DNA from 2 places in the Liquorilactobacillus nagelii DSM 13675 genome. Region 2 is predicted to be linked to the other one. Evidence: riboswitches for the same ligand, from Rfam matches in the RefSeq annotation. Region 2 holds a riboswitch; the other holds the start of a gene.
The links. A riboswitch is a leader RNA that binds a small molecule or an ion and turns the genes downstream of it on or off. The one in region 2 is predicted to bind preQ1.
Positions count from the first base shown of each region.

Region 1: another riboswitch for preQ1. It lies ahead of G6O73_RS09325 (QueT transporter family protein); the one in region 2 lies ahead of G6O73_RS00520 (nucleoside hydrolase).

Region 1 is NZ_CP049304.1:1,831,286-1,843,802, reverse strand. Features, by position in the region: gene addA (helicase-exonuclease AddAB subunit AddA) at 1-3,600, shown strand, start outside; gene G6O73_RS09345 (helix-turn-helix domain-containing protein) at 3,677-4,090, shown strand; gene G6O73_RS09340 (TerC family protein) at 4,126-4,857, shown strand; gene G6O73_RS09335 (Cof-type HAD-IIB family hydrolase) at 4,857-5,696, shown strand; gene G6O73_RS09330 (aldo/keto reductase) at 5,773-6,762, shown strand; PreQ1 riboswitch class I at 6,876-6,923, shown strand; gene G6O73_RS09325 (QueT transporter family protein) at 6,930-7,421, shown strand; gene G6O73_RS09320 (DUF2829 domain-containing protein) at 7,430-7,657, shown strand; gene G6O73_RS09315 (3-oxoacyl-ACP reductase) at 7,654-8,415, shown strand; gene G6O73_RS09310 (VOC family protein) at 8,461-8,853, opposite strand; gene G6O73_RS09305 (MATE family efflux transporter) at 8,875-10,191, opposite strand; gene G6O73_RS09300 (proline-specific peptidase family protein) at 10,293-11,198, opposite strand; gene G6O73_RS09295 (Xaa-Pro dipeptidyl-peptidase) at 11,252-12,517, opposite strand, start outside.
Region 2 is NZ_CP049304.1:99,117-111,633, forward strand. Features, by position in the region: gene G6O73_RS00480 (YdcF family protein) at 1-627, shown strand, start outside; gene arcA (arginine deiminase) at 947-2,179, shown strand; gene argF (ornithine carbamoyltransferase) at 2,196-3,194, shown strand; gene arcC (carbamate kinase) at 3,232-4,170, shown strand; gene arcD (arginine-ornithine antiporter) at 4,306-5,730, shown strand; gene G6O73_RS00505 (arginine repressor) at 5,766-6,230, shown strand; gene G6O73_RS00510 (basic amino acid/polyamine antiporter) at 6,310-7,734, shown strand; gene G6O73_RS00515 (amidohydrolase) at 7,754-9,355, shown strand; PreQ1 riboswitch class I at 9,438-9,482, shown strand; gene G6O73_RS00520 (nucleoside hydrolase) at 9,512-10,498, shown strand; gene G6O73_RS00525 (ECF transporter S component) at 10,515-11,078, shown strand; gene G6O73_RS00530 (response regulator transcription factor) at 11,252-11,941, shown strand; gene G6O73_RS00535 (sensor histidine kinase) at 11,928-12,517, shown strand, end outside.

The DNA.
Region 1 (12,517 bases), 760 kb from region 2:
CAAAAAGTCGGAATTGATCAAATGCTGGTGGTGACGTTTACTAAAGCGGCTGCTAGTGAAATGCGGGAAAGAATACAGTTATCATTACAGCAAACAATTAATCAAACAAATGAACGGCAAGAGAAAAGTTGGTTGATGCAGCAGCTGCTACATTTGAATACGGCGGCAATCAGTACAATCGATGCTTTTTGTTTACGGATAGTCCAACAATATTATTATGTTATTCAACTTGATCCCGTTTTTCGTCAATTAACTGATCAAACTGAGCGTCAGCTACTGGCAGAAGATGTCTGGAATGAGGTTCGAGAAACTAAGTACCAAGAGGCATCACCTTTATTTGAATTGTTGGTTCAAAGCTTTTCCAATGATCGCAGTGATGATGGCTTAACGGCTGTAGTAATGAAAGTTTTTGAGTTTGCAAATGCACGGCCGAATCCGCAAAAATGGTTGCAGCAATTAAACCATGGCTATCAGTGGCCAGTGGCGTCAGCATTTGTTGATAGTGATTTTTATCAAACTCAATTAAAACCATTACTGCATGATCAGTTAGCCGAACTTCAAGCACAAATTAGGTTGTTGGAGCAGCAGGCTGATGCTCAAGAATTAACTGGATTAGCAACTGCTTTGGCCAAGGATCAGCAACAGCTAAGAGATCTGCAATCTTTACTAACATCAGCGAGTTGGGATCAAATACAAACAGCTTTCAATCTTTTTAAGTTGACCCGGCCTAAAGCTAGCAAAATTTTGCCAGAACAAAAAGCAGCTAAACAACAATTGATGGATCAACGGAAACAATTGAAGCTTCAATTTGAAAAGTTAACAGAACGTTTTTTTACAGCGGACGAACAACAATTGCGGAAAATTAATGATCAAAGCAGTCAGCTGGTTGGAGAACTGTCACAAACGGTGCAATCTTTCATGCAGGCTTTTACTAACGAAAAACGGCGGCGACACTTACTGGATTTTAGCGATGTTGAACATTTGGCGTTGCAGATTTTAGGTAACCAGACAAAAGCAGGGCAGCAGGTTAGAGCTAGTTTGCAAGAACAATTTCAAGAAGTTTTAGTAGATGAATATCAAGATACTAATCAATTACAAGAAGCTATTTTACAGCAGCTGACACAACCAGATCCAGGAAATTTATTTATGGTTGGTGATGTTAAACAATCAATTTATGGTTTTCGGCAAGCAGATCCGACAATGTTTTTGCAAAAATATCAAACCTTTGCTCAATCAGATAGTCCAGGACAACGAATTCTATTGGCAGAAAACTTTCGTTCGGCGGCCAACATTGATGACTTCATCAACTTATTATTTGCTCAGTTAATGGATCCAAAAATTGGCGGAATTGCTTATGATCAAGCGGCTCAGTTAAAATTTGGAGCAAATTATTATCCTGAATTACCACAAGATGAAGTCGAAATTGATTTGTTTAATGCAGCGGATCAAACAAAGCAGCAAGAAAAAGCCGTTGATAATTCCGGGCCAGAGCCCTATCAGACTGATTTCTCAGTTGACAGCAAAACACAAGGTGAAATTCGTCTGGTTGGTCGACGAATTAAGAAATTGTTGCATTCACAACAAATTTATGATCGACAAACAAAAAAAATGCGATTGGTTGAACCGCAAGATATCGCTTTACTAGTTCCAACCCGTAATAACAATTTATTGATCATGGATGAATTTCAACAGTTAGAAATCCCAGTAATTATCAAAGATGCACAAAATTATTTTCAAACGGTTGAAATTCAGATTATGTTGTCATTTTTACAAATTATTGATAATCCAGTCCAAGATATTCCATTAGTTAGTGTTTTGCGCTCACCAATTGTCGGATTGAAAGAAAATGAATTAGCATATTTAAGAATTACTGATCGAACGGGAGATTATTATGCAGCAGTTAAAAAATTTCAACAACAAGGACCAGGTCAAGGGGCTACTGAATTTGTACTGCAGCTTTATCGCAAAATTACTAATTTTTTGCAACTACTCCAGCATTTACGAACCTTTTCACGACGAGCAGAAATTGCTGACTTGATTTGGGAGATTTATGATCGAACCGGTTTTTTGGACTATGTTGGTGGAATGCCTGGTGGCGCTCAGCGACAAGCTAATTTGCATGCCTTGTATGAGCGTGCCAGTGCTTATGAAAAAATGAGTTATAAAGGTTTATTTCAATTTATTCGTTTTGTTCAACGGATGCAAGAACAGCAGCACGATTTGGCAGCTGCAACGGCTCAGACAACTCCGAATGCAGTTCAAGTGATGACAATTCATAGTAGCAAAGGACTGGAATTCCCAGTGGTTTTCTTAGTGAATGCGACGCACCAGATCAATCAACAGGATCTGCGACAAAACTATTTGCTTGATTCGACTGGTGGAATTGGGATAACCTGGTTTGATCCGCAGCAAAGAGTTAAAACGGCCACCTTAACTAAAGTTTTGCTGCAGGATCGAGCTCAAAAAAAGTTAGCGGCTGAGCAGATGCGTTTATTATACGTAGCTTTAACCCGTGCTGAACAGAAACTAATAATCACCGGGTCATACTCGAGCCGTGATGAAGCACTTAAGCAGTGGGCAACAGCTGAACAAAGCCAGCAACTGCTGCTGCCGGATAGTTTACGTCAAAGAACTAAAAGTTTTATGGATTGGATTGGAGCTGGCCTATTTCGCCATCCGGCTGTTAGTAAAATTTTTGAGCAGCAGTCAGCTAGTTTGACGAAACTAGAGGAATTTGGAGCTCGTTTTCAATTTAACTGGTATTCAGCAGCTGATTCTCCAGTAGTTACACCGCCGGATAAATTACTTCAAGCAAAGCAGCCGTCCAAAACAGCTGCTACACAAATGACGGCTATTCAAGCTGAATTAGAATATCAATATCCTAATCAGGTGCTGACGTCAACGACAGCCTATCAATCGGTTTCTGAAATTAAACGATTGTTCAATGATCCCGATGAAGCAGAGTTGGACTTTATGGTTTCGCCACAGCAGCCGACACCACCAGCTCGGGCGCGGCGACTGGTTTCAGCAGATTTGAACTTGCCACAATTTATGGAGCAAAACCAAACGATCAAACCAACTCAATTAGGAACCGCGGTTCACTTAGTATTACAAAAAGTGTCGTTAGAGGTGGCACCAACAAAAACATCATTGGTAAAATTAGTGCAGTCTTTAGTTAATGCGGGAATGCTAACTGATAAAATAGCTGCTCAAATTGATTTAACAGCTATTTTGAATTTTTTTGCCAGTTCACTAGGCCAAAAAATTTTGACTCATCCACAACAGGTTCAACGAGAAGTACCCTTTTCTTTATTATTGCCAGCAGAAAAACTTTTCCCAGAATTAGCCACTACGACTGAAGATATCTTGGTTCATGGAATTATTGATGGTTTTTTAGTTACAGACCAAGCCGTTTATTTATTTGATTACAAAACTGATTACCTGCAACCAACTGATGCTGCCAAGGAACAGCAAATCATCGAGCGCTATCGTGGTCAATTAAATCTTTATGCCCAGGCGTTGACAAAAATTTTACAACGGTCAGTTGTTCATAAATATTTATATTTACTGAGGATTGGAAAATTGGTAGAAGTTAAATGATTTTTTAGGAAAAGATGGCATTTTAAATAGCTATCTTTATTCGGAATAGTGTATCCTTAAAAGGAGGGGCCAATTGATGTTTCCAGATAGATTAAAAGCTTTGCGCAAGGGACGTAACTTGACATTGAACCAGTTAGCTGAGGAGTTGAATCAACTTCCGAGTGTGATCAAAGATAAGTCAAATACTGGACCACAGATTGGTAGTTGGGAACGGGGAATTAATACTCCATCTTATCTTGAAGTTTTGAAACTAGCTAGCTTTTTTGGAGTTTCAATGGATTTTCTAGTAGGCCGCAGCTATCAAGAATTGGATTTAGCTGATGTCTTTGCGATGAATACGCAGCTAACTTTAGAAGGGCAACAGCTAACTTTTTCCGAAAGACAAGCAGTTTATGGCTTAATAAAAAGTTATTTACGTGGTCGTCACCCGCAAAAAGCAACGACTTTATCTAGTGAGCAGAGTGAGTTAACTTTGCCACTTGACCATTAGGCATTAAGTGATTTAGATTCGAGAGGAGATTATGATTGGAAGTTATTACAAAGTTATATGGGCCATTTTTTGATTTGGAAAACTGGAAAACAGTAGTTGAATCTGGTTCAGATTGGATGATTATTTTATCACTAGTACTGATCGAATGTTTGCTGTCCGTTGATAATGCAATTGTATTAGCAGCGCAAACTCAGGTTTTGCCGACAAAAAAGGAACAGGAAAAGTCACTTTTTTATGGGTTATGGGGTGCTTATGTTTTTCGCTTGCTAATTATTGGGTTGGGGACCTACCTGATTAATTTTTGGGAAATAAAAGTTTTAGGTGCTGGCTACTTATTATATTTATCAATTAGTCACTTTTATCATCGATTAAATCCGCAAAAACCCAAGGATAGTAAACAAGCTAAGGCAAAGAAACGTTGGATTCCACTTTTTTGGTCAGTCGTAATTTCGATCGAGATGATGGATATTGTTTTTTCAATTGACTCAGTACTTGCTTCACTTGCAATTTCAACTAATCCAGTGATTGTTTTAATTGGTGGAATGATTGGAATCTTATGCATGAGAGGAATTGCTGAAATAATCATGCGCTTAATGAAGCTAATTCCAGAATTAGAGGTTATGGCCTATGCCTTAATTGGGTTAATTGCAGTGAAATTGTTCTTATCCATTCCAATGATTGATATTGAGATTCCAGCGGCAGCATTTGCTGCGATTGTTTTTGGAGCAATTATTGTTACGGTGGTAATTAACCGCATACGACATTAATGAAAGGATTAGATAAAGTTATGGCTTATAAAATGGTAGTTTGTGATTTGGATGAGACCTTGTTAAATGATCAAAAGCAGATTCCAGCTGCAAACGTTGCAGCAATTAAAGCAGCAGTCGCTCAAGGAATTTACTTTGTACCTAATACAGGTCGTAGTTATCTAACAGTCCAAGATAACTTGCAAACTCTTGGATTAGAGCAACACAAGAATGAATATGTAATTTCTTATAATGGGGGAGCAATTGTCGAAAATTTCCATAATCAAATTCTGCAAACTCGTGCAATGCCATTTTCGGTAGTTGAAAACTTATTTGAATTGGGAGCTGCTAAGGGATATTGCATTCATGTTTATACAGTTAATCAATTATATATTTGGAATATTTCTGCAAACGAAATTGATTATTTGACTGGCCGGGTAAATTCTTGGCATGAGTCAAATGAACCCAATTTGGATTTTTTACGCGGACAGGAATTGATTAAAATTATTTTTTTTGTACCACAAGAAGCTGATCGTTTAGCTTTAAGACAACAAGTTGCAGCAACTTACGATTACCCTTTGAATATCTCCTTTTCATCTGATCGTTATATTGAATTTAATTCGGTTGAAGCTGATAAAGGGCAAGCGGCTATTGCTTTGGGCAGACGTTTAGAAATAAAACCCGCTGAAATTATTGCAATTGGCGACAACAGTAATGATCTTCCAATGATTCGCCAAGTGGGACTGGGAGTTAGTGTAGCAAATGGTCGGCAATTTGTTAAGGAGGTGGCAGATTATATTACTACCACTAATAACAATCAGGGGGCAGTTGCGGAAGTTTTACAAAAATTTGTTCTGTAATTATGTAAGCGTTCAACCTGTCAAAAAGACCAAACCATGCTATGCTTAAATTAGATTGTTGAAGGGAGTCGAGAAAATGTATCTTGCAGCAACAGATCGATATGAACAGTTACCAATTCGTCAAGTGGGGAAAACCGGGCTTAGATTGCCAGCTGTTTCACTTGGATTATGGCATAATTTTGATAGTGCAAGTCCCTATTACCAGCGAAAACAGCTACTATTAGCAGCTCTTGATCGGGGAGTCTTTAGTTTCGACTGTGCCGATCGTTATGGTTCACCTGAAGTAGGTTCAGCAGAAAAACTTCTGGGAGAGGTTTTGCAGCATGAATTTAAACCTTATCGAGATGAGTTGGTTATTACAACTAAGACAGGTTTCCGAACCTATCCGGGACCATATGGTTATTCTTTATCACGTAAGTCAATTTTACAGGCAATTGACCATAGCTTGGAACGGTTAAAGACGGACTATGTTGACATTTATTATGCTCATCGCTTTGATCCAACCGTTGACTTATTTGAAACTGCCCAAGCTTTAGATCAAGTTGTTCGCTCAGGTAAGGCATTATATATTGGTGTTTCAAATTTTGATGCGCAGCAGACAGCTAAAATTGCTGCCATGTTCCGTGATTTAAAAACACCGTTTGTAGTTAATCAGGTTTCATATAATATGTTGAACCAATCAGTTGAACAAGATGATTTGTTGGATAAAATGCAGCAATTGGGGGCAGGTTTAGTAGCTTATGGTCCATTAGCGGAGGGCTTGTTATCAGATCGTTACTTAAGTGGAATTCCGGCTGATTTTGCAATCCATCGGACCAGTAATCATGTTTTTGATCAAGGGAAAGCAGTAGTTACTACTAAACTGCAGGCTTTAAACAAATTGGCTCAGAAACGGGAACAAAGTTTGTCACAAATGGCATTAGCCTGGCTTTTACGAAATCAAGTTGTTAGCAGTGTAATTATTGGCACTACCAGCATTGAACATTTGGATGAAAATTTACAGGCTCTTGAGCATGCAGACTTTACGGCTACGGAGCTAGAGCAGATTCAAAAGATCCTTAATTAAGCAAATAAATCTTATTAGATACGCCAATATTGTATTGAGCGTATTTTTTTTGCATGCGGTCACTGCTTTAATTTGATAAGGGAGTTTGCTATAATTTTCAATGGTACAATTAGTGCTTGGTGGTTCGTAAACATCCCACCGTAATAAAAAACTAGGAGGAAATTCAAATGCAGTCATCACATCAACATTTAGTTAGTCTGATTAAGGCTAGCTTGATTGCAGCATTATACGTTGTTTTAACTTTAGCTTTGGCGCCTTTAAGTTATGGCCCGGTTCAATTTCGCTTATCAGAGACGTTGAATAATTTAGCCGTGTTTAATAAACGGTACATCTGGGGCCTGACACTTGGTTGTGTAATTGCAAACCTTTGGTCAAGTTTAGGACCGATGGATGTAATTTTTGGTTCATTAGGTACGCTAGTGATGACCGCTATCAGCCATTATTTGAGTCGCTTAGTCCAGCTTAAGTGGCAAAAATTAACGATTGCCGTTGTTGTTTGTACCTTATCAACTTGGAGTGTGGCACTGGAGCTTAATTTAATTAGTCATGTGCCTTTTTGGGCGACTTATCTTAGTGTCGCAATTGGTGAGTTAGGCTCAATGGTTTTAGGCGCAGTTGTTATTGGAATTATTAGTTTGAAAATTGATTTAACAAAGTAGGTGAGTTTATGAAATTCGAACAGGCATTGCCATTATTAAGACAAGGTAAAAAATTAATTCGGCAAAGCTGGCAAAGTGGGGAGAAATATATTTTTTTAGTTGATCAGCCAAAGCATGCCGGTCAAGCCGTTAATCCGTATTTTTTAATTAAAACAGCTGAAATACCTGCTTTGTCAATGTTTCAACCGACAAGTTGTGATTTGTTGGCGGAAGATTGGCTTGAGGTTGAAGGATGATAGTCAATTACCCGGAGTTTAATGGGACGACAATTGTTATTACTGGAGCGGCTTCTGGAATTGGAGCAGCGCAAACAGCAGCTTTTTTAAATCAAGGTGCGATTGTTTGGGCGCTTGATATTCAGGAGAACCAAACAATTCAGCAATTTAATCGAAAATTTCCTGATAATTTTCATTTTTTACAAACAGATATCAGTCAGCAAGCAGCTTTGAAGTTAGCAGTTACCAAGATTATGGCTGCAGATTCGATTGATGTTTTGCTAAATACAGCGGGCATTTTAGACGCCTATCGCCCGACATTGGAAACCAGTGAGCAATCATGGGATCGGGTAATGAATACTAATCTAAAGAGTATGTTCTTGCTGACCAACGGATTGTTGCCAAGAATGTTGCAGCAAAAGCATGGCGTAATAGTAAATATGGCTTCAATTGCCGGTTTAGTAGCTGGCGGCGGCGGTGCGGCTTATACAGCGGCTAAACATGGAATTATCGGCTATACTAAGCAATTAGACTATGACTATGCACCATTGGGAATTCGTGCTAATTGTTTGGCACCTGGAGCAATTGATACACCGATGAATCAAGCGGATTTTGCTGGAGATGGTAAAATGGCTCAACAAGTAGCTGAGCAAACACCAGCCAGACGTTGGGCGCAACCAACTGAAGTTGCGAGTGCAACGCTATTTTTGGCCAGTCAGCAAGCCGATTTTATTCATGGGACAGTTTTACCGGTTGATGGTGGTTGGATTGAAAAATAAAGAATACTATTATATCAGCATATGTTGGTATAATAGTATTTTTATTTACTTATTTTGATAACTTGCAATTTCAATTATATTTTGATCGCAGTCATGAATATAAACAGCGGTCAATGGACCTTCCGAACCGACTTTTTTAATTGGGCCAGCAATAATTGGAACATAGTAGCTTTCCAAGTGATTGCAGACATCGCTCAGTTTATCACCGGTAACGATTGAAAAAGCAGCGCTACTAACTGTTGGTGTCGCAGCAGCTGGCTGTTGCGGTTGGCTAGTAGTTTGAAATTCTAATAACTGGTGACCACAGCGAACACAGTGTGGTTCAGTTTCATCTTTGAAATTAATAATAGGCATATCAAAAACTTCATGATAAAAACGAATTGCCCGGGCAACATCGTTTACGGTCAAAACTAAATGGTCGACACGTTTAATTTTCACAATAAAACTTCCTTTCAGACATTAATTTAATGGTGGGTTTTTCAAAAAACGCCAAGCAAAATAACTTCCCAATAAAAGAACCATTGCTTCAGTGATAACCGTGCTGAGCCAAACCCCAGTTAAGCCACCCCATAACCCTAATAAATAAATTGCAGGTAATAAGATAATATAGCCCCGATTGATGGACAAAAATAAAGCATAGCGTGGTTGATTAATAGCTATAAGAAACATCATCAAACATAAGTTACTGCCGGAAAAAAAGCTACTGATAAAGTAGAGTGGAATCCCAGCGGCGGCATATTTAATTAAGTCAGGCTGATGTTCAATGTTAAAGATATTAATAATCGGATATTTAAAGAAAACCAAAATAATATAGCTGATAACTGCTAGCATTAGACAAACTAAGATACCTTCTTGCAGAACCATTTTAATGTTTTTCCAAACATGATTACCGAATTCGCGAGCCATTAGAGGTTGGATTCCTAGGGATACCCCATTAAAAAGTGCTAAAACAACTAGGGCGGTATTAGCAATAACCCCGTATGCTGCAATTGCATAGGTTCCAGCAATCCTTTCAAGCACCAAATTAAACATCAATATTCCGATGCCGGTACTCATTTCCGTTAAAAATGAAGCAAAACCTAGTTTGGTAGCCTGTAGAATTGAATGCCATTGCGGCCAAGTGAATTTCAATTGTAGTTGGCGTAAAGGAAATTTGCGGTGGCGTGTTAAAATGACTAAGCTGACTAATGGTGAAAATAATGTTGCCCAAGCAGCCCCGTTCATTCCCCAATTAAAAACAAAGACAAATAAATAATCTAGGCCAATCACTGTAGAAGTCTCTGCTAAAGTAGCCAGCATTGTTAAATGAGGATTACCATCATTTCGTACAAAATTAACGGTGATGTAGTTAGCGATAAAGAGGCAAGCTCCTAAGGAAACTATTTTCAAATAGCTGCTAGCTAAACCAATAGTTTGCTGATTAGCACCTAGTAACATTAGTAAGGGCCGAGTTGCTAAATTGCCGATTAAACTGAAAATAACTCCAACAAGGATTCCAAAAATCAACAATTGTCCATAAAGTGTAGCAATTTTAGAGCGAGCATGAATCTTATTGATGGAGAAAATAGTTGAGCCACCAATTCCCAATAACAAACCGATCGAGCTAATAAAGTTAAATACCGGAAGCACAATATTCAGAGCAGCTAAACCGTCAGCTCCTGCAGCAATTGCAATAAATAGTGTATCGATAATTACGTACAAAGAAATTCCAAGTGATGCAGCAATATTGCGGGCAATGTAGCTGCTGCTTTCACGTAAAAGAGCTGCTTTTTGCATTCAGTTGCCCCCTTTCAAAGTCAGAATGCCAGCATTTTTCCATGCTAAAAGCGGTGAGCCAAAATGACACCACCGCTTTAAACCAACCAGACTGATTTTAATTAATCATTAAAATTATTATTTTCGACATCACTTAAGAATTCTTCTAAATGAGCAAAGTAGACTGGAGCATTATCAATCATATGATGATGCCCGCCATTTGGTGTGGTTTTCAAACGTGCATGCGGAATGGTAGCAGCCATCCGCTTGGCAGTTGGAATTGGCATCGTTTCATGCTCACCAAAAGTGATTAGAGTTGGTACTGAGATATTGTGGATATCTTTGCGGCGATCCCAGCCCTTTAATTTGCCAGTTACAACAAATTCATTGTCGCCTTGGAAATAATTGTAGACGGGAGTTGCCATTGTTTCGGTTAAGTGAGAAATTGCCGGTGGTTGTTTGCGGTCAACATAGCCGCGGTTTAAAATGTCAATTAAGTTTTGGTAACGATCGTTATCGTAGTTATTATCGGCTTCGCATTGTTTCATAAACGCTAAATCTTCGGCTGAAAATTCTTTTTCACGAATTGCATTGATATTAACTACATATTCTTCAATATTGTCGGTCATACTGGAGATAATAATCCCCTTGAGGTGTTCCGGATATTTTAAAGCATATTCTTGGGTTAATGCGCCACCCCAAGATTGTCCTAATAGATAAAATTGATCTAAGCCTAGCTTTTGTCGCACTTCTTCAACTTCATCAACAAAGTATTCCAAGTTTAAATATTTATCAACATTTTCTTGTTTTGAAAAGTCAGGTTGATCTGAATACCATGAACCCAATTGATCGTACATAGACACTTGGACGCCTAAATCAGCTAATTTACTAGCAAAATTTTCATAGTATTCATGGTTGCCACCAGGCCCGCCATGCAAACAAAGCAATTTGATATCACCTTGACCGCTGGTATGAGTCCATAGATGATAGCCATTATCTAATGTAATAATTGTTGTTCCCTGTTTCATATTAAACTTCACCCATTTCTTAATTTACTAATATCATAACACTTTCGGCAGATTTAAGAAAAGGCGTTCTCAAACTGGCAACCCGGTAAATTTAAATGGCAGTTTTCAAGTTCAAAGGAGTATTCAAGATTTTGATTTCCCTGAACTGTCATTCCAAAGTCGGTTGCATAAATAATCAGGCCAAGTTGGTGTCCAGCTGGCAATTGATAAAACATTGGTTGTAATTCGGTTGTTAAAGAATAATAGGTATTGGGGTTCAGTTCATCAACTTGCCATGGATGCTGCCGATTTTGCAGATTAAGATGTCCTTTAGTAATCATTTTCCAAGGACTAGGTTGAGCATCTAGTTTGAAGTCAACTGCATTTTCTTCTTGCCAATTATAACCAAGCTGAATCCCACGAAAACTTAAGACACTTGGTGATTCTTGCAGTCGCCGAGCAACACCATAATCGACTAACATCAAACTTAATAAACCACAGTTTTGGTTAACAGCAACTTTGAGAGTAACTTGCGGAACTCCACGTAAACTGATTTTATGGTTTGAAGGTTTAGTTTTGAAAAGCAAACGATGGTTTTCTAATGGTGAACCATTTGTAAGCAAATCATGCTGCCAACTAGTTAAATTATGTTGATATTTTTCAAATTTTTCTGGTGAAAGTTGATCATTAAAATGTGCTTTGGAAGTTGAAACTTTGCCAACTTTTAACTCGTTAGGGGCTAAATTCAAAGTTGGCAGTGCTTGGTTTGATGATTGCCAGCGATTGGTTGTCAGCCATTTTTCAGGAGTAATATTATCTTGAACAAGGACCGATGGTAGAACCTGCTCAGCTTGATTATTTAATCCATATAATTCGTGAGATAGCCAAAGATTCATCATGTCAGTAAAATCCAGCGAACGCAAGTTGTTAATATAAATATGTTGACCCTGATGCAGAATTAATTTTTTTTGAATTGGTAAAGCTTGTAATTTTTGCCAAGTATTGTAGACATTACGCAATTTAACATTCCAATCATTTAAGCCGTGGACTAAGATAACATCAGCCTTAATATGTTGCATATCTTTCAGATAATTTCGTTGATCCCAGAAATAGTTATAATTGCCGCTGTTACGATCTTGACCTATAGTAATTGCTGCTAATTGTTGTTGAGCAGTTTCTTTAATTTTTAGGTAGTCACCACCAGTTTGCTTGCGGCTAAAGCATTCTTGCGCTAAAACATCAGCATCTTCACCGGGAAAACCACCAGGAGCAACAACTAGACCATGGTCACGATAGTAATCATACCAATTAGAAATAGCTGCTTCAGCTATGATGGTTTT
Region 2 (12,517 bases):
GTTTTTTATTTTGTTTTTTGGTTGGGAAATTTCATTACCTCGTTTTTAATTACTCGGTTATTTCGGCCGCGGTGGGACAAAAAATATATTATTGTGCTAGGTTCAGGTCTGATAGGGGGCAGTCGAGTATCACCTTTACTAGCTTCTAGAATTATGAAAGCTAAGGAGTTCGGAGAACAGCAATTTCAAAAAAATGGATTGCGACCACTAATTATTTTTTCTGGTGGTCAAGGTCCGGATGAAAAATTACCTGAAGGTCAAGCAATGAAAGATTATGGTTTAGCTCATGGTATGCAAGACTTTACTTTGATCGCTGAAACCAAATCCAAAAACACTTATCAAAATATGTTATTTTCAAAACAAATTTTGGAGGAAAAGCAAATTGATTTAAAGGCTGGCTTATTTGCCACTAGTGACTATCATACTTTTCGGGCTGCAGGTTATGCTCGTTATGTCGGACTAGATATTGATGGTATTGGCGCAAAAACTAGTAAATTTTTTATTCCAAATGCATTTTTACGCGAGTATATTGCCATTTTGATGAATCATAAATTCTTTCATCTTAGTATGTTGTCAATCTTAGTGATAATTGATATTTTTGCTAGTTGGGGTTTTAACGTGAAGTAATAAATAAAAAAATAATAACCAAGAAGAGCGAGAAAACATTTTGTTTTCTCGCTCTTTTTGGTTATTAAATTCAAATTATAAAAAGTACTGATTCTAATTGTTCACTAATTTTTCCTAGAAAAAAATTTATACATTTTCTATTCATTTTTTTTATAAATTTCTTTTTTAAAACGAATATTGAATAAAAAACTGTGAATATACATTTGCATAAATACTTTTCTAAAAGTGTGCAAAATCCTTTAAAAATAAGGATTGATAGCGATTTCAACTAAAGGTAATATGATGATGTAATAAAAAATATACAGGAAGGTGATTTTTTATGTCAGGTCCAATTAATGTAAAATCCGAAATCGGTAAGTTGAAAGCAGTTATCTTGAAGCGTCCCGGAAAAGAAGTTGAAAACATTACTCCAGATACAATGCCACGCTTGTTGTTCGATGATATTCCTTATTTACCGATTGCTCAAAAAGAACATGATGATTTTGCTAGAGTTCTTAAAGAAAATGGGACAGAAGTTTTATATCTTGATGACTTAGTTGCTGAAGCTTTAGAAGAAGAAAAAGTTCGCCAAGAGTTTCTTGAAAGAATGATTTCAGAATCAGGTTTTCAAACTGGTAAAACTGCCACGGCTTTAAAAGAATACCTTGATTCGCTGGATTCATTAACCATGGTTCAACGTATTATGGAAGGAATCAGAAAAGAAGATGTCCAATTAAAATCATTTGATTTGAGGGAAGCATCGGAAGACAGTGACTATCCATTTTTAATGGATCCAATGCCTAATTTATATTTTACACGTGATCCAGCAGCTTCAATTGGTACTGGATTGAGCATTAATCACATGACTTTTGCTGCTCGACGAAGAGAGTCTTTGTTTATGGAATATATTATTGCTTATCATAAACGCTTTGCTAATCAGGGTGTACATGTTTGGCGAAATCGAAATCATAATACGCGAATTGAAGGTGGGGATGAACTTGTCTTGAGCAACCATGTCTTAGCGATCGGAGTTTCTCAACGGACTTCTGCTGAAGCGATTCAAGACATTGCTGGAAGCTTATTTGAGAATGCTTCTGGATACGATACAGTCATTGCAATTAAGATCCCTCACAATCATGCGATGATGCATTTGGATACTGTTTTTACCATGATTAATTATGATCAATTTACAGTACATCCAGCAATTTTAACTAAAGATGGTCAGGTAGATAGTTGGATCTTGCATCCTACCAAAGATGGAATTTCTATTGAACATCAGCGTGATTTAAAACAAGTTTTAAAAACTGCGCTTAATCTAGATGACCTAGACTTAATTCCAACCGGAAATGGAGATCCCATCGTGGCACCTCGTGAACAGTGGAACGATGGTTCAAATACATTGGCAATTGCCCCTGGAGAGGTAGTTACCTATAACCGTAATTATGTATCAAATGAGATTTTACGCAAGCATGGTTTAAAGGTACATGAAGTCTTATCAAGTGAACTTTCACGTGGCCGTGGGGGTCCAAGATGTATGTCTATGCCAATAGTTCGTGAAGATTTAAATAAATAAAGAGGAGAAAAATAAAATGTTCAATGTTCGAAACAAAAGTTATTTGACACTCATGGATTACACACCTCGTCAAATGGAGTACTTGCTTAATTTAGCTGAAGATTTAAAGAAAGCAAAATATGCAGGGACTGAACAACCTAAGTTAAAAGGAAAAAATATTGCATTAATTTTTGAAAAAAGTTCTACTAGGACTCGCTGCTCTTTTGAAGTTGCTGCTTATGATCAAGGAGCACATGTTACTTACCTAGGACCTTCAGGAAGTCATATGGGACATAAGGAATCAGTAAAGGATACCGCTAGAGTTCTCGGAGGAATGTTTGATGGAATTGAATACCGCGGTTTTTCACAACGAACGGTTGAAACTTTAGCTAAGTATTCCGGTGTTCCTGTTTGGAATGGCTTGACTGATGAGGACCATCCAACACAAGTTTTAGCTGATTTTCTAACTGCAAAAGAAGTCCTAAAGAAAGAATATAAGGATATTAAATTTGCCTTTGTCGGTGATGGTCAAGATAATGTTTCAAATGCTCTTATGATTGGCGCAGCCAAAATGGGAATGACTTATCATGTCGTTTGTCCGAAAGAATTAAATCCAGAAAAAGAGTTGCTTGAAAAAGTTGAGAAAGTTGCAGCTGAAACAGGAGCAGAAATTAAAGTATTTAATGATCTGGCTGCGGGTGTAGCTGATATGGATGTAATTTATGGAGACGTTTGGGTCTCAATGGGAGAAGCTGACAGTGTTTGGGAAGAAAGAATAAAGTTGTTGCAACCATATCAAATAGACAAAAAATTGATGGGGTTAACTAATAATTCACACGCGATTTTTGAACACTGCTTGCCAGCCTTTCATAATATTGACACTGAAGTCGGCAAAGAAATTTTTGAAAAATACGGAATTTCTGAAATGGAAGTTACAGATGAAGTCTTTGAAAGCAGTCAGTCAGTAGTCTTTCAAGAAGCTGAAAACCGGATGCATACTATCAAAGCCATCATGGTGGCAACTTTAGGAGAATAAAAGCCTAAAAATCAACCATGAGAGGATGGATAATTTTATGAAAAAAATAGTTGTTGCCTTAGGCGGAAACGCGATTTTGTCGAAAGATGCTAGTGCTGAATCTCAACAAAAAGCGATTTTTAAAACGGCTCAAGTCTTAGCTGAATTTATTAAACGGGGTCATCAGTTAGTGATTACACATGGTAACGGACCACAAGTTGGAAATTTGTTATTGCAGCAAGTGGCAGGAAGTAGCGATAAGAATCCGGCCATGCCATTAGACACAATTGGAGCTATGACTGAGGGCAGCATTGGGTATTGGATGCAAAAAGCTTTAGGAGAAATTCTTCAAAAAGCAGGAATTTCAAAAACAGTAGCGACTGTGATAACGCAAACACAAGTTGCAGCTGACGACCCAGCGTTTAAAAAACCGACAAAACCAATTGGTCCTTTTTACGACAAGATTGAAGCTCAAAAAGCCAAAGAAAAAAATCCTGACTATGTTTTTGTTGAAGATGCTGGTCGAGGATATCGGCGAGTAGTGCCTTCTCCAATTCCTGAAAAAGTAGTTGAATACCCCTTAGTTGCAATGATGCTTGAAAACGGCATGGTTCCAATTGCAGCTGGCGGCGGTGGAATTCCAGTATCGCAGAATAAAAATCATCAGATTATTGGTCAAGAAGCTGTGATTGATAAAGATTATGGAGCAGCAAAATTAGCTGAAAGTATAGGTGCAGATGAATTAATTATTTTGACAGCGGTTGATTATGTATTTGTGAATTTCAATCAACCAGATCAAAAAAAATTGACTAATACAACTGTGGCCGAATTAAAAAAATATATTGCTGAAAAACAATTTGCAGCTGGAAGTATGTTGCCAAAAATTAATGCAGCAATTGAATTTGTTGAGGCAACTCAAGGTAAGGCAATAATTACATCTTTAGATAGAGTTACAGATTTATTAGAAAAAGGAGTGGGGACAATAATCACATCATAGTCTTGCTTAGTAATTAGTTTGGCCATTTTCTAAGCAGATTGGTTGGATGGATGGAAATCAGGTTAGTGTAAGCAAAATGCTTAGGAAAACTTGGTTTCCATTTTTTAGGGTATTTGAAGCTAAGGAGATGAAGTTATGAAAGATAACAAACTGAGTTTAACTGAATTAGTTGGATTAGTTGTTGGCTCAATTATTGGTGGTGGAATCTTTAACTTGATGCGTGATATGGCCACACCGGCCTCAGCAGGTTCGATTATTTTAGGCTGGATTATTACCGCTATTGGCATGGTTATGTTAGCGCTGTGTTTTCAAAATTTGAATATGAAACGTCCTGATTTAGATGCAGGTATTTATAGCTACGCTGAAGCAGGTTTTGGTAAATATATGGGATTCAATTCAGCTTGGGGATATTGGATTTCAGCCTGGTTGGGTAATGTTGGTTATGCAACCTTGTTAATGAGTGCAGTGGGATATTTTATGCCCATTTTTAAAGATGGACAAAATATTTATTCAATTATTGTTGCATCGTTAATTCTTTGGGGATGTCACTTTTTAATACTACAAGGAACGAAATCAGCATCATTTATAAACACAATTTTAACTATCGCCAAACTTATTCCAATCGGAATCTTTTTAGTGGTAATGTTTATTTCTTTTAAAATTGGAGTTTTCACGACTGATTTTTGGGGAACTGTATCAAAACATTTTGAATTGAAACCAGTTTTGTCTCAGGTTAAAGGTACAATGCTGGTAACTGTTTGGGTTTTCATCGGGATTGAAGGTGCAGTCCTTTTTTCTGGTAAGGCTAAAAAAAGATCAGATGTTGGAAAAGCTACTATTTTAGGTATTGTTACCGTTATTTTAATTTATATGCTTGTTACTTTGCTGTCATTAGGGGTAATGACACGACCAGAATTAGCAAATTTGAGGCAACCAGCAATGGCTTATTTGTTGCAATCGGTCGTTGGTAAATGGGGTGCAGTTCTAGTTAATTTGGAATTAATAATTTCAGTTGCGGGTGCTTGGTTATCATGGACGATGTTTGCTGGTCAGTTACCTTATGAAGCTGCAAAAAATGGGACATTTCCAAAATTCTTTGCGAAAGAAAATCAACATCAAGCTCCAGTTAATTCATTGTTACTGACAAATGTGCTAGTCCAATTATTCTTTTTTACGTATTTAATATCAGACAGTGCATATAATTTTTTCTATTCTTTAGCAAGTTCTGCAATTCTGATCCCATATGCTTTTTCAGGATTTTACCAATTAAAGTATTCTTTGGAAGAAGAAAAAACTACTGCAGGGCGTACGACAAATATTGTCATCGGATTAATTGCTAGTATTTATGCTTGCTGGTTAGTATATGCTGCGGGAATGAAATATTTATTGTTGACAACTCTTTTGTTCGCACCCGGAATCGCATTCTTTTATGTTATGCAGAAAAACGATAATCACCAATCTAAGATTTTTTCAAAGCAAGAGTTGTTGGTGGCTGGAATAATAATTGCTTGTGCCGTTTGGGCTCTTTGCTTAATCTTTCTTGGCAAAATCACCTTTTAAAATAAAAAAAGTAATATAAATGAGGAATGATTATTTTGAATAGAGAAAAAAGAAGAAAACTAATTGAATTGTTGATTGTTCAGCATGAAGTTTCTACTCAAGATGAATTATTGAACTTACTTAAGGAAAATGGAATTGAATCGACACAAGCTACTATTTCACGAGATATTCGTGAATTGAATATCGTTAAGCGCAGCGACGATCAGGGGAAAATATATTATACCCAAGAAAGAATGGATCGTCGAAAGGAAATCGAAAAGTTATATCAATTCATTGAAATATCAGTCTATAGTATTCAACAGATTCAATTTATGAATATTATTCGGACGAGTCCCAATTATGCCAATGTATTGACAGCAATTCTGGATGGATTGGAGTTAATAGAAATAGTCGGAAGTATAGCTGGTTATGATACGATTATCATCATTAGTTCAAATATTAGTGATGCTACAACAATCAATAACATATTCAAAACTCATATTGATCCGGATCTACAATGAATTTTTGCTAGTAATTTTTAATCAAACGGCTCTTACAAAATGATAATGTGTTACAGACTTTTTGGCGAAAGGATATTTAATGAAAGCTCATATACACAATTCATCAGAAAAAATTGGGTTAATTACTTTAGTTTCGATTGTAATAACCTCGGCACTAGGATCCGGAATTTTTACAATTAATATCAATTTAGCTAAAGCTGCACCAGCTGGATCGGTAATAATTGGTTGGATGTTTGTCGGGTTTGGAACACTTATGTTGGCTTTATCGATAAATTACTTAGCTGTAAAAATGCCTGAACTCGAAGGCATTTTTTCATATGGGCAAGCAGGATTTGGAAACTTTATTGGATTTTTTTGTGGCTGGGGATATTGGTTGTCAGCCTGCTTAGGTAATGTAGCATTTGCGGTTATTTTGATGAGTTCTTTTAGTTTCTTTTTCCCTGTTTTTCAAACTGGTCAAAATTTAACTTCGATAATTACAGCTAGTCTTATTTTGTGGGGATTGATAATACTAGTTAATCATGGAGTTGAAAGTGCGGCAATTTTAAACACTCTGATTACTTGCTGTAAATTATTACCATTATTGTGTTTAATTGGATTAGGAATTGAAAATTTTAACTTTTCTATATTTATGAGTAATTTGTGGCAAAACAGTAATTCATTAATTGAAAAAAACAACATAGATTTAATTGGTAAACAGGTTAGAGGGTGCATGCTGACGATGGCATGGGTGTTTGTTGGAATAGAAGGAGCAACAACCATGGCTAAACGTGCAAAAAATAAGTCAGATGCAGGGAAAGCAACTGTTTTGGGGATGCTTTGTCTGTTGGTACTATATGTACTGGCTTCAGTACTACCATATGGCTATTTATCAAGAGCTGCTTTATCAAATTTAGCACAACCATCTGGAGCTTATATCTTTAAATCAATGGTTGGCAGCTGGGGTGGACCATTTATTAATTTAGGAATCATAATTTCAATTTTGGGTGCTTGGTTATCTTGGACAATGTTACCAGCTGAGACAACTAGTTTAATGGCAGAAAAAAAATTATTGCCGGTTGTATTTAATAAAAAAAATAAATTTGGAGCACCAACATTTTCTTTAATAATAGAAGGAATAATGTGTCAAATATTTTTGTTGGTAATTTATTTTGCAGCAGATGCATATAATTTGGCTTATTCATTATGTACTTCTTCGATAATAATCTGTTATATTTTTGTCGGACTTTTTCAAATTAAAACAGCTTTAAAAAACAAAGTTAGCAAAGAAAAATATATTAATTTAATTATTGGTTTACTGACGGTTTTTTTTGAAGGTGCAATCATCATTTTTGTTGGCTTAAAATATTTGTTTTTATGTTTTATTGCCTATTTGCCCGGATTGCTCTTCTATCTTTGGGTAAAAAGGAAAGAGGCTTTTGTATTTTCTAAATTTGAAGTCATTGAGATCGGACTTTTATTATTAGGAAGCTTTTATGGCCTTTGGATTATCTATAATTTATAATGTAAAATGGGGTTTTTGGATGAAAACGTTATTGAAAAATGGAAATATTTTTATCGGAGAAGATGAGCAAAAATTTTGTAAAGCAATGATAATTGAAGATGATAGAATTTTTTGGACGGGTAACAATTGGAAACGCCTTGTAGAAAATATTGATCAAATAATTGATTTAAAAAGTGCAACAGTTTTGCCCGGATTGATTGACGTTCATACACATCCTAAATATATTGCCGATGCATTACATGGAGTAGCCTGCACGCCGCCTAATGTGAACAGTATAATTGAAATGCAACGGGCATTAAAACAAGCTAAAGAATATGGTGATCAAGGAAAGTGGATTGAAGGATGGGGCTTTGACGAAACTAAATTAGCTGAACATCGAGCTCCTAACGTGATTGATTTAGATCAAGTTTCAGTTGAGCAACCAATTTTTATTTACCGTTCTGATTGTCATTCATCAGTTGGAAATTCTAAGGCATTAGAGTTAGCTGGTATAGATAGGGACACACCCGATCCATTAGGTGGAAAGATTAAACGATTTGAAAATGGAAAACCAACTGGATTTATGCAGGAGATTACGGCAACTCAATTGTTGATTAAAGCCAAATCAAGTCAAAGTTATGCACAGGATGTTACCAACATGGTGGCTAGCAGTAATCACTATTTAAAAAATGGAATTGTAGCTATTGGTGAGTTGATGGGACGGAAAAAGCCCTATGATACAGTTGAACTTTACAGAGATTCAATCAAGCGAGGCTTCGTTCCCAAAATTGCCGTTTATTATGTTTATGATGAAATTTTGGATAACGAAACTGAATTGGGTAATTTTAAAATGCTAGAACAGCAATTTTCGCAAATTAACATTTGCGGAATAAAAATTTTTATGGATGGCAGTATTTCAGGAGAAACAGCCTTTACAAAAAAACCTTACCAAGATGGTAAGCGAGGAATTTGTTTTCTTGACAAAGCAGCTTTGAAAAAAAGAGTTGATTTTGCTCGAGAACATCATTTGCAGTTAGCAATTCATGCAATGGGGGATGCAGCAATTTACTGTGTATTGGAGAGTACTGAAAATTTAGCACCTTGGTTACAAGATCGCCCATCAATTAGAATTGAACACGCTACCTTATTAACCGATAAGCTGATTCAGCGGTTAAAGACCGCTAGAATGAAATATGCTGTTGTTACACAACCTATTTTTTTATTTGCTGAGAGTGATTCATATTGTAAATATTTAAATTTTCAGCAGTTGCAGCTTGTATATCGGTTAAACTCATTAATCAAAGCTAAGATTTTATTGGCTTTAAGTTCTGATGCACCATGTACGCCATGGTTTGAACCTGATAGCCCTTTTTATAGTATATATGCAGCAGTTACTCGAAAAGCGGCAAATGGAATGTTAATTTCAGCAGCTGAGGGAATAACTGTCAATCAGGCTGTTTTAGCATACACGAAATGGGCTGCCATAATTGGTGGGTTTTCACAGAATGGAGAATTAAAAGCAGGCAAAAAAGCTGATTTTGTTATTTTGAGCGATAATATTTTTAAGGTTTCTTATAAAAGAATTAAAGATATTCAGGTGATTGAGACTTGGGTAAATGGTAAAAAAGTGTATCATACTTAATTTGTATTTAAAAAATGTCAGCTTTGTTTTTGGCTGAATTTCCTTTATAATAACAATTGTGCATTTATCAAATGAGCTAACAACTCGACTGGTTCGTGAACTTCCCAGGATAAAAAACCAAGTATCTCAGCCTAAGGGGCGTAAGGAGGTTGGAAAATGAATGCCAAAAAAGCTAAATATCAAGTTATTATTGACTGTGATCCAGGAATTGACGACTGCCTTGCTTTGCTACTGGCATTAAAGTCGCCGGAAATTGAGATTTTGGGGATTACAACGGTTAGTGGTAATGTTCCGGCAGCTTTAGGGGAGAAGAACACCCTAAAGCTGCTTAATTTTGCCCATAGATTGGATATTCCCGTTTATTGTGGGTCAAAGCAACCATTAAAAAGGGATTATGTTAGTGCACAAGATACTCATGGAATGGATGGCTTAGGCGAAAGTGCAATTTCTGAGATAACAACGGTTCAACCGCAGAAGCTTGATGCGGTTAGTTTTATCAGTCAGACACTGGCAACTCGAACTAATGTAACGATAATTGCAATTGGTCCCTTGACCAATTTAGCTAAGTCACTACAACAACAGCCAATCGCATGGCAGAACTGCTGTGATTTGATATCAATGGGTGGGACGTTTAAGAGTCCAGGTAATTGTTCACCGGTAGCCGAATATAATTATTGGTGTGATCCAGATGCTGCTGAATATGTATTTCAGCATGCTCCTTTACCAATAAAAATGGTGGGATTGGACGTAACCCGAAAAATCGTTTTGACACCGAATATTCTAGAATATATTCGACAAAAAAGTCCGACGACTGGCGAATTTATTACGGCAATTACACGCTTTTATTTTGATTTTCACTGGAAACAAGAAAAAGTAATTGGCTGTGTAATCAATGACCCACTAGCAGTGGCCTATTTACTTGAACCGAATCTTTGTCAAGGGTTTGCAGCTTATACAACGGTTGAAACGACTGGCAAAGCAATTGGTCAGACACTGGTTGATTCACAAAGCTTCTGGCATCGTTCGCCAAATAGTTTTATTTTAACTCAAGTTGACGCTCAAAGATTTATGCACATATTTTTACAGCGGCTAATCAAAGCTACTGATCCAGAATTGACAACAATTCTGCAACAAATTATGTAAAATAGAGGGGTTAACTATGTTAAAAAGACGTCTTTCACTGCAAGCAATTACTTTAATTGCTTTAGCAGCTGCTTTAAATATTGTTGGCAGTAACTTAGCTTTATTATTGCGCTTGCCGGTATATTTGGATACTATCGGAACGATTCTGGCTGCTGCCTTACTTGGTCCGATAGCCGGAATGTTAGCTGGTGGAATTACTGGGTTGATTGTTGGGTTTACTACTGATTTAATGTCACTTTATTTTTTGCCAGTTCAATTAGTTATTGGGTTAACAGCGGGATTTGTTTTTCATAAATGGCAACCTGATCACTGGCAGTCACTAGGGTTAACGGCTTTATTGATTTCGTTACCGGGCTCAATTTTTTCTTCAACAATTGCATACTTTTTGTTTCACGGAATTACTTCATCAGGTTCAAGTATTATTGTTCAGTTATTGATAGGTGCTGGGCTTAATAAAGCAGCAGCGGTTTTAATTGTCCAGTTTATTACCGATTATTTCGATCGCTTAATTGGTGTCAGTGTCGTTGCGGCATTATATCGGGTTTTGAAGACCCGAGTTAAACCTTCAATCTGGCAATAAAAAGCAGTTTTTAAAAATAAATTTGGTCAACAGGTTAAACTAGTGTTAATTCGTTTAACCTGTTTTTTTTAGTTCTCGAAAATGATATGTTTAAATTAATAGATTTTGATAATTAACTGGACAGGTTTCGTTAAGTGAGTTACTAAGAATTTTTGAGGGAGAATAATTTAGCTATGCAGAAAATTTTTATTGTTGAGGATGATCAAGCAATTATTCGAGCACTACAAGTGGGACTAAAAAAGTGGAACTATCAAACACAAACAGTCACTGATTGGGGAAATATTACTACTGAGATTTTAACAGCACAACCGGATTTAGTGATTATGGATATCACTTTACCGATGTTTGACGGCTTTTACTGGACCGGTAAATTACGCGAAAGTTCTCAGTTACCGGTCATTTTTTTATCGGCAGCTGAATTGGATCCGAATGCTGTTCGAGCTTTAGCCTTAGGGGCAGATGATTACATAGTTAAGCCATTCTCGGTGAATGTCTTAGTTTCAAAGATTCAGGCGATTTTTCGTCGAATGAAACTTAATCAAACTGAAATAAATGAACTTAGTTTTGAAAACTATCATTTGAATATTTTGACCAATAGTTTAACGATTGGATCAGAATATGTGAAATTAACTCCTACTGAAGGTGTAATTTTAAAATTACTATTTTTAAATGCAGGTAAATTAGTTGGCAAGAAACAGTTAATGAATGAGCTCTGGCAAGGTGGCAGTTTTGTTGATGAGGGGGTTCTAAACGTTAATATCAGTCGTTTACGAAAAAAGTTATCATCACTTAAGCTGGCTGAACAATTAATTACAGAAAGAAAAAAAGGTTATCGATTGGTGAAAAAAGATGATAAGAAATAAGAAGTTTGTAGTTTTAATGTTAGTAGAGCAACTGCCTTTATTGCTAGCATATGGGCTATTACTAAGCTTAATTTGGGTGTTGATAAAATTAAAAGAACCAATCACATCATTACCACAAGATTTATTACGTTTTTCCTGGCTGCCTTTTGTGATTTGGATTTTTTGGCGATGCTGGCGAACCTATCAGTCACAGCAGGACTTAAAGCAAGCGTGGGAAAATGAAAAATTGCCAGCCAAAAATCCAGGCACCGCAATAGCTGCTAGCTATTATCAACTACTGCAGCTAAAAGTTCAACAGCAAAGAGAAAAAAACGGACAGCAACGAATCCAAGCTGCACAACGGACAGATTATTTACGTTTATGGAGTCATGAAATTAAATTGCCATTAACTGCTTTAAAACTGGCGGCTGAAAACACCTCACAAGTAAGCAGTGAAGAAATTATAACTCAAATAGGATTAATTCAAAATCAGTTAGATTTAATGTTGAATTATGAACGCTTGGCTGATTTTCATCATGATTTGACATTTGAAAAATTTTCATTAAAAGATCTTTTGGAAGACTTACTGAAAGAAAA